Regions from separate parts of the Staphylococcus sp. NRL 16/872 genome, predicted to be linked through region 1. Evidence: predicted binding sites of a transcription regulator. Region 1 holds the regulator's gene; the other holds the start of a gene.

Region 1 (9,366 bases):
GCAGTTTGGAATATAGAATACGCCATCAAACCAATGTGCATTAATGACAGTTTCAGCAGCATCAGCAATAAGTTCTCGGGAAGGGAGTGAATAGCGCATACCAATATGTCCCATAGCTATACCATCATCCACGCCGATTGTATTAAATTCAAATGGAATAGCACCTGCCTCACGAATTGCTTCCTTAGCGATATCAGCTAATTCTCGCAAATGGACGTGTCCTGGTACTATATCAATATAAGAATTACAAATTGCTACAAATGGTTTGTTCATATCTGTTGGATTTTTGAGTGCTCCCGTGGCGTGTAAAAGACTTCTCGCAGGTGCTTGATGATCACCTTTTTTAATCATGTCGCTTCTCATTAATAATTCCCCCGTCAGGTTATTGAATTTTGAAAATAAAAAAACGTCCCAATGTGATTGGGACGTTTGTAAGTCCCATTCAATGAGAAATAGGACTTAAACATTTAGTATGTATTGACTACTAAAGTTCCAGCCCTTGCGAGTATAATAAAATAATTAAATTATGAATTACAGTGTGCGGTTGTGTATTAAATTGAGTCATTTTAATATACTCCTTTCTAATGAATGGTGAGTTATGTAATTATTAGAATTATTCTAAAATTCGATAAATTAAATTTACTACAACATACTTTTGAAGTCAACACTATTTTTTGAATTTTCTAACAATTAACAAATTCTTATTTCATCTGAATAGAGAGAAATTTTAGCTAGAATTTGTTACAATTAGTAAGTTAAAAATGTGATTTTAAAATTTCTATTAGTAAATATAGTTATAAGGAATTTTCAAAATAGGAGAGAGCAAAGCAAATGATAAGTATAAAACATTTAGATGACATGAATCGTTTTGCTGGCATATTAGTTAAATATCTTAAACCAGGAGATTTAATTTTATTAAATGGTGATTTGGGCGCAGGTAAAACAACATTAACTCAATTTATAGGTAAACATCTTGGCGTAAAACGAAATATTAATTCTCCTACGTTTAACATCATCAAATCGTATAAAGGGAAATCGCTGAAGTTACATCATATGGATTGTTATCGTCTTGAAGATTCTGATGAAGATTTAGGATTTAATGAATATTTTGAAGATGAAGCCATTACCGTGATTGAATGGAGCCAATTCATTGAAGATTTACTACCCGCTACGCAGTTAATTATTAATATTAAAACGGTGAGTGAAACAGAACGTGCGATTGAGTTGATTGCGAAAGGCGACCATTATTCTAAAGTTAAGGAGGAAGTTGAACGTGAATTCACTACTTATTGATACGTCTAATCGTCCTATGTCGGTTTCTTTAATGGCCAACGACCAAGTTTTAGCAGAGCACACAGTAGAAAGTAATAAAGATCATTCAAGTCAATTAATGCCAGGTATTAGAAATTTATTTGAACAAACGAAGTTAAATAAAGAAGAATTAGATGCTGTTGTAGTAGCCAAAGGTCCAGGTTCTTATACAGGTGTGAGAATCGGCGTTACAACTGCAAAGACACTAGCTTATGCTTTAAATACTAAGTTGTACGGCGTATCTTCATTACAAGGTTTAGCAGCTACAGTAGATGAAAGTGAAGCCAAAGATCGTTTATTAGTATCAGTGTTTGATGCACGTCGTGAAGCGGTCTACACTGGCGTTTATCAATATATCGATGGAGAACTAAGAACTATTTTAGAAGACCAATATATTTCAACTAAAGACTTATTAGATTGGTTAAATGAACAACATCAGTCATATTTATTTATTGGCACAGATGCTGAAAAGTTAGCAAATCAGTTAAAAGGTGATATTCAAGCTAATCTACCACGTGCATCTGTAATGTATTCATTGGTGACTGAAGCTGAAGATATCCATACATTTGTACCAAATTATATCAAAATGTCAGAGGCGGAACGCAATTGGTTAAACCAGCAGAATCAGAATTAACGATACGAGCAATGCAAGTCGATGATGTCCCAAGTGTATTTGATATTGAACGTGAAAGTTTTAATGACAGTTCTTGGACAATTGATGCGTTTTATCATGAATTGAATGAAAATAACTTCGCAAAGTATTTTGTTATCATTTTCGAAAATGAAATTATTGGTTATTTAGGGCTCTGGATAGTGATTGATCAAGCTCAGATCACTACCGTGGCAATTCGCAAAGATTATAGAGGTTATGGATTAGGACAATTATTACTTAAATATGTGATGGATTTCGCAAAAACAACATGTGATGTCATGAGCTTAGAAGTTAGGGTAACAAATTATGTAGCACAACATGTCTACACAAATTTGGGATTCCAATTTGGAGGAAAACGAAAAAATTATTATGGAGAAGGCGAGGATGCATTAGTCATGTGGGTGAATTTAAATGAATAATGAAACTTTAATATTAGCAGTAGAAACTAGCTGTGATGAAACAAGTGTCAGTGTGATTAAAAACGGCGATACCATATTATCGAATACTGTATTAAGCCAAATCGAAAGTCATAAACGCTTCGGTGGTGTCGTGCCTGAAGTGGCAAGTAGACACCATGTTGAAGGTATCACTGCAACAATTGAAGAGGCACTCGTTGCTGCTGATGTCACAATGGAAGAGATTGACGCTATTGCAGTAACACAAGGGCCTGGTTTAATTGGGGCATTGTTAATTGGCATCAATGCTGCGAAAGCTCTAGCATTTGCTTATGACAAGCCACTTATTCCGGTTCATCATATTGCAGGTCATATTTATGCGAATCATTTAGAGGAACCGTTAACGTTTCCTTTAATGGCACTAATCGTTTCTGGTGGGCATACAGAATTAGTTTATATGAAAGATCATATGAATTTCGAAGTGATTGGTGAAACGCGTGATGATGCAGTCGGTGAAGCCTATGACAAAGTTGCTAGAACGATTGGTTTACCATATCCAGGTGGCCCAGAAGTAGATAGATTAGCTGCTTTAGGTGAGGATACGTATGATTTCCCAAGAGTATGGCTTGAGAAAGATAGCTATGATTTTAGTTTTAGTGGCTTGAAAAGTGCTGTAATTAATAAATTACATAATTTAAAACAAAAAAATGAAGAAATTAATAAAGCAAATGTTGCTACAAGTTTTCAAAATAGTGTAGTCGACGTATTAAGTACGAAAGCGATTCACGCTTGTGAGGAATATAATGTTAATCGTTTAATTGTAGCAGGAGGCGTTGCGAGTAATAAAGGTTTACGTCAACGTTTACAAGAATTATGTAAAACACATGATATCAAACTCTCTATACCAAGCCCTAAATTATGTACAGACAATGCAGCAATGATTGGTGCTGCTGCATATTATTTCTATAAAGCTGGTATTACAGCAGATTTAGATTTAAATGGCCAAAATAATATGGATATTGAAGAAGCAACTGTTGAATAATTAAAAGTTAGTGTTAAGTACAATGATTTACAAATACATGTGTACTTAGCACTATTTTTAATACTAAATAGAAATTGTGGGAAAATAAGTGCGTCAATAGGGAACGTGTGTACTTATCAACAAAACGTGTATAAACTGTGGATAAGTAGTGCTTAACAATGTGGATATAGCGTAAATTTTGTGTAAAAGAAATGTAAAAGTGCAAGGGAATGGTTGTGGATAACTAGGATAAGTCTGTGGATACTTGATATAAAAGACTTTCAACTGTTTATAAAATTGTGGTTAAAAATTATAAAAAAATAACCAGAAAATTTAAGGTAATTTTCTAGTTATTTTATCTTAAATACTACTTTATAACATTTCTTGTAATTCTTCCCATTCTATCATGACTTGTTCTAATTTCTGTTCGGTTTCCATTTTCTCATTAGCAAGTTCAGATGCTTTGATAGGATCATTAAATATTTCAGGTTGGGTGAGTTGTTCATCGATATGAGTTATATCGTTTTCAAATTGTTCTATTTTTTCTTCACATTGTTCAATTTGACGTTCTAATTTACGTTGTTCTCTACGTTGTTGTTTTTGATTATCATAACTACTATTTTGTTTATTACTTGAAATCTCAGCTCCACCTGTATGATCATCAGTGCGTTCGGCTTCAAAAATTTCTAAGGCAGCTGCTTCTTCTGTCTTTTCAATATAATATTGATAATCTCCAAGATACATTTGTCCCCCGTCTTTATCTAAATCAAATACTTTATTCGCTAATTGGTTAATGAAATAACGGTCGTGAGAAACAAATAAGATTGTACCTTCAAAATGTTGTAAAGCTTGTTCTAACATTTCCTTTGAATCTATGTCTAAATGGTTGGTCGGTTCGTCTAGAATCAATACATTATCTCTTTGTAACATTAATAATGCAAGTTGAAGACGAGCTTTTTCGCCCCCAGATAAATCATTGATGATTTTCTTGACGTCATCTTGTACAAATAAAAAACGTCCTAATACAGCTCGAACATCTTTTTCATTCATATTAGAATATTGATCCCAAACATAATCTAAAATCGTCTTATTAGATTTAAATTCAGCTTGCTTTTGATCGTAGTATCCAATTTGAAGATTAGCACCGAAGACAACCTCGCCACCTAATTTAGCTTGACGATTGGCAATTGTTTTAATTAGCGTTGTTTTACCTACACCATTAGGGCCAATAATAGCGATATGATCGCCTTTAGTGATTTCGATATTTATAGGATTAGTAATAGGTATTTCATATCCGATTTCTAAATTATGAATATGCATAACATCATTACCAGTGTTGCGTTCAAAGCCAAATTGAATATTGGCGCTTCTTGCATCTAACATAGGTTTATCGATGCGTTCCATTTTTTCTAGCGTTTTACGTCGACTTTTAGCCATACCGCTAGTAGAGGCACGGGTAATATTTTTCTCTACAAACGTTTCAAGACGTTTAATTTCTTCCTGTTGTTTTTCATATTCTTGCATACGCTGTTCATAATATTTATCGCGTTGTTCGATAAATTGTTCATAATTACCCACGTAACGTTTAATATCTCCAAGCGCCACATCATAAATTTGTGTCACGATTTTATCAAGGAAGTAACGATCGTGACTAATAATGACGATGGCACCTTTAAAGTATTTTAAATAGTCTTCCAACCATTTTGTCGTTTCTAAATCAAGATGGTTAGTCGGTTCATCTAATAATAATAAATCAGGCTCACTTAATAACATTTGTGCTAGTGATAAGCGTGTTTTTTGCCCACCGCTAAAGTCGTTGATAGGTTTGCCGAAATCTTCTTCTTTAAAATTCAGACCATGCAACACAGTTTTAATCTTACTTTCGTATTGATAGCCCTCAAGTTGTTCAAATTGATTAGACAACGATTCATAGCGTTCCATATGATGTTGATAGTCTTCAGTATCATAATCATTGGCATGCATAGCTAACCAATCTGTTTCTACTTTAATTAAACCTTCCATATTTTTAATGTGTTCAAAAGGTTTAGACATTTCTTCAAACACAGTCGATGAAGAGTTGAGTGTCATTTGTTGAGTTAAATAACCCATACGCAAATTTTTAATTTTAGAAATATGGCCACTATCATAGTCTTCAACACCTGCGATAATCTTCATTAATGTTGACTTACCAGCGCCATTTCGTCCAACGATACCTATACGTTCGCCAGTTTTAACTTCGAAATTAACATGAGTAAATATATCTTCACCATCGAATGACTTCGAAATGTCATTTAATTGCATTAATATCATTCAGGGTTCACCTTTCTATTTTTTACAAAAGTATTTATCACAAAATTGCCTTATACATTACTCTTTATTTTACCGTATAATAAAGTTACATGAAACTAAGATATTTATTTTTAAAAAGTGTTAAGGTATAATATGTCAGTATTCATTATGGGACATAATGTGATTTCAAAGGAATGACTAATTGCACGCAAATTAGTTTGAATACATAGATTAAAAAGTTCAAACAAGAGGGGGACAACTCAAATGGCTCAAAATCAAGCTAAAATTCCTCGTGCAACATTGAAACGATTACCGTTATATTATAGATTCGTTAACACCTTGAAGACAAAAGGAATTGATCGAGTTAATTCTAAAACTATCAGTGAAGCGCTAAATATTGAATCAGCCACGATTAGAAGGGATTTTTCTTACTTTGGTGAGTTAGGAAAAAAGGGTTATGGCTACAATATTGATAGTTTATTAGAATTTTTTAAATCTGAACTTAGTGATAGTGAGGAGATTCATATTGCTATAGTTGGAGTAGGTAACTTAGGAAGGGCACTATTAACATACAACTTTTCAATTCATGACGAAATGACGATTACAGAAGCATTTGATATTGATAAAGATATTGTAGATCAACAAGTCGGTAAAGTGAAAGTTCATCATATGGATGATTTACAACAAGTGCTTGAAACTCAAGACATTAATGTAGTTATTCTAACTACACCTGAAAAGGCAGCTCAAAACGTAGTAGATCAGTTAGTTGAGGCTAATGTAAAAGGAATATTGAATTTTACACCGGCTAGAATAGAAGTGCCAAAAACTGTTCAAGTGCACCATATTGATTTAGGTATAGAATTACAATCACTTTTATTTTTTATGAAAAACTATTCGAACTAGATAGTATTTTGTTTATAGTCTTAATCATTCTTTCGAGAGAAAGAAAGATTTTTTTATTATTTCAATATTATTAAATCCGAACAAATGTTATTGATAATTAAATATTAATCTATTATAATACCTTAGTAAATCAATCGGGAAAGGATGCATTTGACTTTGGTTTGGATGATTATTAGCGGCCTAATCGTTGGGATTTTATTAGGCTTTGTCATGCAACGTACACGCTTCTGCTTAACAGGTGGTTTTAGAGATATGTACGTGCAAAAAAATAATAAAATGTTTTATGCTTTATTAGTAGCGATTACTGTTCAAAGTATTGGACTTGTAATATTAACAAGTTTAGGATTAATCGCAATTCCTTATAGTACATTTCCTGTTCTAGGAACGATTATTGGTTCTTTCATTTTCGGAATAGGAATAGTTCTAGCAGGTGGATGTGCGACTGGAACGTGGTACCGAGCTGGAGAGGGGTTAATCGGGAGCTGGGTTGCCCTCATTATGTATGCAGGCACTGCTGCAGTAACTAAAACAGGCGTTTTGCTTCCAGTTATGAATTGGATTAATAAACCTACGAAGGTGAATACAAGTATGGCTCAAACTACAGGTATTCCAATGTGGGTATTAACAATTATTTTAACTGGTATTACATTATTTGTTGTAGTGAAAACATTACGTAAGCCTAAACCTAAAATGGCAGTACCAAAATTGAAACAAAAGTATACAGGTATTAGACATTATTTATTTGAAAAACGTTACCACCCGTTTGTAGCAGGTATTGCGGTAGGTCTTATAGCATTTATCGCTTGGCCAATGAGTATGTCAACGGGACGTGATCATGGTTTAGGTATTACAACACCTTCTGCTAATTTAATTACATTCTTAATTACAGGTGATACTAAATTAGTAGATTGGGGCGTTTTATTAATATTAGGTATCTTCTTAGGCTCATATATTGCAGCAAGAGGTTCACATGAATTTAAATGGCGTTTACCGGATAAACGTACTATTAGAAACAGTGCAATTGGCGGTATTTGTATGGGATTTGGTGCCTCAGTGGCAGGCGGTTGCTCAATCGGTAACGGCTTAGTAGAAACTGCAATTATGTCTTGGAAAGGTTGGATAGCATTAGTATCTATGATCTTTGGTGTATGGTTCATGAGTTATTTTATCTTCGTAAGACCAATGAAAAAATTACAGCAACAAACTGCACCAAAGCAAGCGAACTCAGCATCTACTTCTAAACAACCTCAAACAACGTAAACAGATAGGAGGAGTAATAATAATGTTATATGAATTAGGTACAGTTGGTATGGTATGTCCATTCCCATTAATTGAAGCGCAAAAGAAAATGCAAACACTTGAAAACGGTGATGAGTTAAAAATCGATTTCGACTGTACTCAAGCGACAGAAGCCATTCCAAACTGGGCAGCAGAACAAGGTTACCCAGTAACAAACTATGAACAATTGGATGACGCTTCTTGGACGATTACAGTACAAAAAGCATAAGCGAATTTTAAGGAAAGTATACTATTTAAAACAAAATACAGAAGTGTGATGTTATATTTTGTAACATATTGTGTCATTTTATCTTACCGATTTTTGCCATCTTGAAAAACTATCATTAAGATATTTTCAAAGGAAGTGGTAATTATGAAGATGGATGACACAATTTTTTTATTTCTTTGTACATTACTGGTGTGGTTAATGACACCGGGGTTAAGTTTATTCTATGGGGGTCTCGTACAATCTAAGAATGTATTGAATACAGTAATGCAAAGTATGGCAGCGATGATTATCGTAACTTTCACATGGATTACATTTGGTTTTACATTAAGTTTTGGAACTGGAAATGACTTAATAGGAAACTTTGATTTCATGGGCTTACAACATGTAGGTTTTGCGATTAATCAAGATTTAAGTCCACATGTTCCGTTTGCGCTATTTATGTTATTTCAAATGATGTTTTGTACTATTGCGGTCTCAATTTTATCTGGTTCTATTGCGGAACGTATGAGATTTATTCCGTTTACAATTTTTATCATAATATGGGTTATTGTCATTTATAGCCCGGTTGCTCACTGGGTATGGGGCGGCGGTTGGATAGGTAAGTTAGGTGCTTTAGATTATGCCGGAGGAACTGTTGTACATATTACGTCAGGGGTGTCGGGACTTATTTTAGCAATTATGATTGGTCATGGTAAAAAGATCGAAAAAATTCAACCCCATAATTTATTAATTACATTAATTGGTGGCATACTTGTTTGGATGGGATGGTATGGATTTAATACAGGTAGTGCCTATTCTTTAAATGATGTTGCATTAGCTTCATTTGTAAATACTGTGATTGCAGCTAGTGGTGGTGCATTCAGTTGGTTAGTACTGGAATACATAATAACTAAAAAGCTTAGCCTTCTTGGTTTATTATCAGGGGTACTTGCAGGTTTAGTAGCTATTACACCTGCTGCAGGTTATGTAAGTTATTTGAATGCATATATTATTTCAATTTGTGGTGGTATCGCATGTTATTTTGTCATTAATATTATTAAAGAGAAATTTAAATATAACGATACATTAGATGCATTTGGTATTCATGGTGTAGGTGGTGTAGTAGGAGCAGTACTTACTGGTGTCTTCCAATCTCATGCAGTTAATGGAGATATTGATAATGGCCTTGTCTACACTGGTAATTTCCATGCAGTATTGATTCAACTTATTGCAGTAGTAGTGGTAGTCATTTATACCATTGTTTTAACTTGGATTATCGGCAAAGTTTTACAAAAACTGATGCCATTAG
Region 2 (4,240 bases), 310 kb from region 1:
TACACTTTTTTGTAAATGTTATCGACGCTATTAAAAATTTCGATGCCGTGGACGTCTTCATTTTCAACAATTTGACCCGCACTATATAAATCACAGCCAGAAACTTTTAACGAAGTAAATGTAGTAGAGCCTTTATAGCCATCTGTCTCTTTACCAGTTAAAAAGTCCGCAAGCACTTTACCTTGTTCATATAGTGGTGCTACTAAACCATATACTTTACCAGCATGTTCCGCACATTCACCGACAGCATAAATATTAGGGTCAGATGTTTGTAAGTAATCATTAACGACAATACCTCTATTTACTTCTAATCCTGCTGATTTCGCAACTTTAGTGAATGGACGTATACCAACCGCCATGACTACTAAATCTGTTTCAATCACACGACCATCAGCTAATTTAATCGCTTCAACATCTTCATTACCCATAATTTCTTTCGAATTGGCTTGCAGTTCAATATTCATACCTTGACGTTCTAAATCTGCTTTCAACATTTCGCCAGCTTTACGGTCGAGTTGCATCTCCATTAACCATTCAGCTAAATGTAAGACAGTGACATCCATTCCTTGGTCCATTAAACCACGTGCACATTCTAACCCGAGTAAGCCACCACCGATAACCACTGCACGTTTTTTCGTTTTAGCTATTTCAATCATGCGTTCAGTATCTTCGATTGTGCGCCATCCGATCACACTAGGTAAATCTGAACCTGGTATAGGTAATACGAATGCACTTGAACCTGTCGCAAAAATACAAATATCATATTGAACTTCTATGCCCTTAGAAGTCGTCACAGTTTGGTTTGTTTTATCCACTGTTTCAACTGGGTCATCCACGATTAATCGAATATTGTTTTCCTCATACCATTCATAAGGATTCATAATTGTTTCTTCGACTGTCATTTTCTTTTGTAAAATATTAGATAACATAATTCTGTTGTAGTTTGGATAAGGTTCTTTGCCAATGATTGTAATATCAAACATTGAGTCTGAGCGTTCTAATATTTCTTCAATTGTTCTAAGGCCTGCCATACCGTTACCAATCATTACAAGCTTTTGTTTAGTCATAAAATATGCCCCTTTTATCACTTAAAATTTAGTTATTTATAATGATTAAAATTATAAATATATTATTATTGAGAATTTACAACTACTTTCTTCACTGTTATTTTATAACATTTTCGATTACTTTTGTGATTATTTTCACATATTTTAATAAAAGTAGGGATTTCCCTAATACACTATTTCTTACTTGAAACATGAAAAAACTCCCTTACATTGTCATGTAAGAGAGGCTTGAGAATTTATATATGTAGCTGTTCTAAACGTTCACTAATAATCAACTTAAGTATGTTATCAAAATTAATAGACGGTGTGATATGTAATGTGCCTTCAATATCCATTTCTGAAATTAGTCGTTTTACTTTATTCACTAATCGTCCATCGTATAGAAACATCGGTACAACAATTAATTCACCATAGTCGCGTGATAGTTGATCGAGGTCATTTTTAAATGTGATATCTCCGTATAACGTACGACAATAAATCGGCACTTCTTGTGTTAACTTTTCACTAAATTCCTTAAGTTCATCATGTGCTTTAGTATAAGAGAAACTGCCATGCGCAATTATCACAATCGCATAATTTGTCGTAGCATCCATATGTACGTCATTAATGCGTTTTTCAACTAAATCCACCATATAATCATGCGTACCAAGAGGCTCACTAATTTCATAACGAATGTTAGGATGCGCTTGCTTAATGTTTTCTAAAATATTGGGTACATCGACAATATAATGCATCGCTGAAAAAATTAATAAAGGCACTACTTTAAATTCTGTTTCACCTTGGTCAATCAATCGCCCAATCGTATTCTCGATGCTTTTTTCTTCACTTTCAATAAACGCCAGTTCATAATTATATGTTTCATCACTTAAAAGACGATCTAGAAAGTCACCTAGCGCTTTATTTTGGTCCCCTTTACGCATACCATGTGCAACTAAAATGTTTGCTACCAATTCCCCTCATCCCTTTCTTTTCGAAAATGAATTACTAATATGCAACATCTTGAAGTAACAATAGTTAATGTTGAATTAAATAATATGTTTTTAAAAGCTTTAAGTCAACGTAAAAAATAAATCTAGGATAATAGTTCTTAGAAAAATAGCCAGTAAATGAGTTTTTATAAATTCATTTACTGGCTTCTTTATTTACAATACTTCGTATTATTGGCTCGCTTGCCCAACTTGCTTTGCTTGTATAAACTGATTAACTCAGTTTCTCTGTGTTGGATCTATTCTTATGGGACAGCTTCAGCTTGTAGTCTTATAAAGTTGTTCTTAGATAGATATTCACTCACTTAAGTTGAGATGCTTGCTTAGGGGGCTGGGTCGAGCCACGGTCTTGTAAAGTAGTTTTTAGATAAATGTTACTCATTTTGTTGCGACGCTTTCTTGCGGGAAAGGCTTAAGCCTGTAGTCTTATAAAGTCGTTCTTAGATAGATATTCACTCACTTAAGTTGAGACGCTTGCCTAGGGGGCTGGGTCGAGCCACGGTCTTGTAAAGTAGTTCTTAGGTAGATATTCACTTGTTTAAGTTGTTACGCTTTCCGGTGGGAAAGGCTCAAGCCTATAGTCTTGAGGCTCTTTCTTTTCCACCAGGAGTCTTCACAACTACGTTTCGTTATCTATCTGAGAACGACTTACGCAAGTGCACGCGCACTTGTGTTCAATATAAAAAACGCCAAGAGTCTCGCAACGTCATTCGTTATTCATCTTAGAACTTCTTACGTAAGTGTTTGAACGCTTACGTTCATTGATATCCTGTCTCCTCAGGCGTCACACAAAATCATTCGTAGTTCATCATAAGAATTTCTAGAGCACTTATGTTCAGTAATAATGAATATAAGAGTCTCGCCAAAATACAATGTATTTATATGTAATTTTACATAAAAATTTTAAAAATAAGGTCCTTACATATAATTTAATAAACATCACTAAACTAAATTAATAAGGTGCCTTATGTATAAAGATTAAAACATGGCTCAACTTACTCTATCAATAGAACTTCAGTTCTTATCTCCATAGATAATATTTCGCACAATAAAAATTGTCTTTTTTCTTATCTAAAACTTTTATGTCCTAGACTTGTTAAAATTAGCTTTTTGTACTAAAACTATCGCGTTTACCGTTTAAATAAGCGAATACAAGACCTACAAAGATGCCTCCACCAATATAGTTACCAATAAAAGCGAACACCACATTTTTTAATACATCTAACCATGATAATGCATCAATGTTATAGAACATCATTCCTGCATATAAGCCAGCATTGAAAACCACGTGTTCATAACCCATAAATACGAAGACAATAACACCAACAGCGATGAAGAATGCTCTTGCAAGCCCTTCTTTAAATAACATTGAAACGTAAATGCCGATGTTAATAAAGAAGTTACAGAATATCGCTTTAATTAAAATATTTAACCATGATGATTCTACGGTTTTAGCGTGTACAGTTTTACTTAAAGCTACAATCATCTCTGGCGTCATAATATGTGTGCCTTTCATTAAAAAGAATAAAATGAATCCACCTATAATATTTCCTAAGAAACAGAATAAGAAAATAACAATCATTTTATTAACTGTAATTGCTTTATAGTACCATCCCACTGTTAAATACATAAAATTACTTGTTAGCAATTCTGAATTTGTTAAGACGATTAATACTAACGCTAAACTAAATGAAATAGCGCCTAACAAGTTAACTAACCCCTCATTTGTATCCGCAAATTGAGTTTTAACAGCTAACATGAAGACAGTCACTATTGCTAATAAAAATCCTGACATAATTGCTTTTAATAAATATCTCCCGGGTGTTTTTTTAGCCATGACTTCTTTCATTTGGACTTGTCCTACTGCAGCCTCTACTATATGACGTGTCGTATATGTATCTTCTAAGTTTTTGTGATTTTCCAACATTTGAAATTCTACCTCCCACAATATTCAATTGTATGATTTACAATTATATAAAAATTATTAGTAAAGAGGTAGATAAAATTGTATTTTTTCGATATAAACTAAAAAATCGAGATATAGTTTTTGAATAAACTACATCTCGATATATGATTAGCGTGTGCGTTTAAATTTAGATAAATAATGTAAACCACTCGCAAAAATACCATATCCTAGTGCTGTTCTTAAAACATATTTAACAGCACCATTATTTAGGCATTTTGAAT

Evidence for each region. The regulator Rex, encoded in region 1, represses fermentation and respiration genes when NADH is low (regulators of the CRP and FNR family bind a similar motif). The targets are predictions, from matches to a motif close to TTGTGAAATATTTCACAA.
Region 2: nirB (nitrite reductase large subunit NirB) is a predicted target of Rex. The motif match lies at 1,191-1,208, and genes of this name have one in related genera.

Annotation. Positions count from the first base shown of each region.
Region 1 is NZ_CP119327.1:901,388-910,753, forward strand. It holds gene ilvD (dihydroxy-acid dehydratase) at 1-363, opposite strand, end outside; gene tsaE (tRNA (adenosine(37)-N6)-threonylcarbamoyltransferase complex ATPase subunit type 1 TsaE) at 832-1,293, shown strand; gene tsaB (tRNA (adenosine(37)-N6)-threonylcarbamoyltransferase complex dimerization subunit type 1 TsaB) at 1,274-1,945, shown strand; gene rimI (ribosomal protein S18-alanine N-acetyltransferase) at 1,918-2,382, shown strand; gene tsaD (tRNA (adenosine(37)-N6)-threonylcarbamoyltransferase complex transferase subunit TsaD) at 2,375-3,400, shown strand; gene MT340_RS04360 (ABC-F family ATP-binding cassette domain-containing protein) at 3,752-5,689, opposite strand; gene MT340_RS04365 (redox-sensing transcriptional repressor Rex) at 5,933-6,571, shown strand; gene MT340_RS04370 (YeeE/YedE family protein) at 6,728-7,831, shown strand; gene MT340_RS04375 (sulfurtransferase TusA family protein) at 7,854-8,078, shown strand; gene MT340_RS04380 (ammonium transporter) at 8,223-9,366, shown strand, end outside.
Region 2 is NZ_CP119327.1:589,301-593,540, reverse strand. It holds gene nirB (nitrite reductase large subunit NirB) at 1-1,067, opposite strand, end outside; gene MT340_RS02690 (sirohydrochlorin chelatase) at 1,304-2,017, opposite strand; gene MT340_RS02685 (formate/nitrite transporter family protein) at 3,156-3,980, opposite strand; gene MT340_RS02680 (hypothetical protein) at 4,128-4,240, opposite strand, start outside.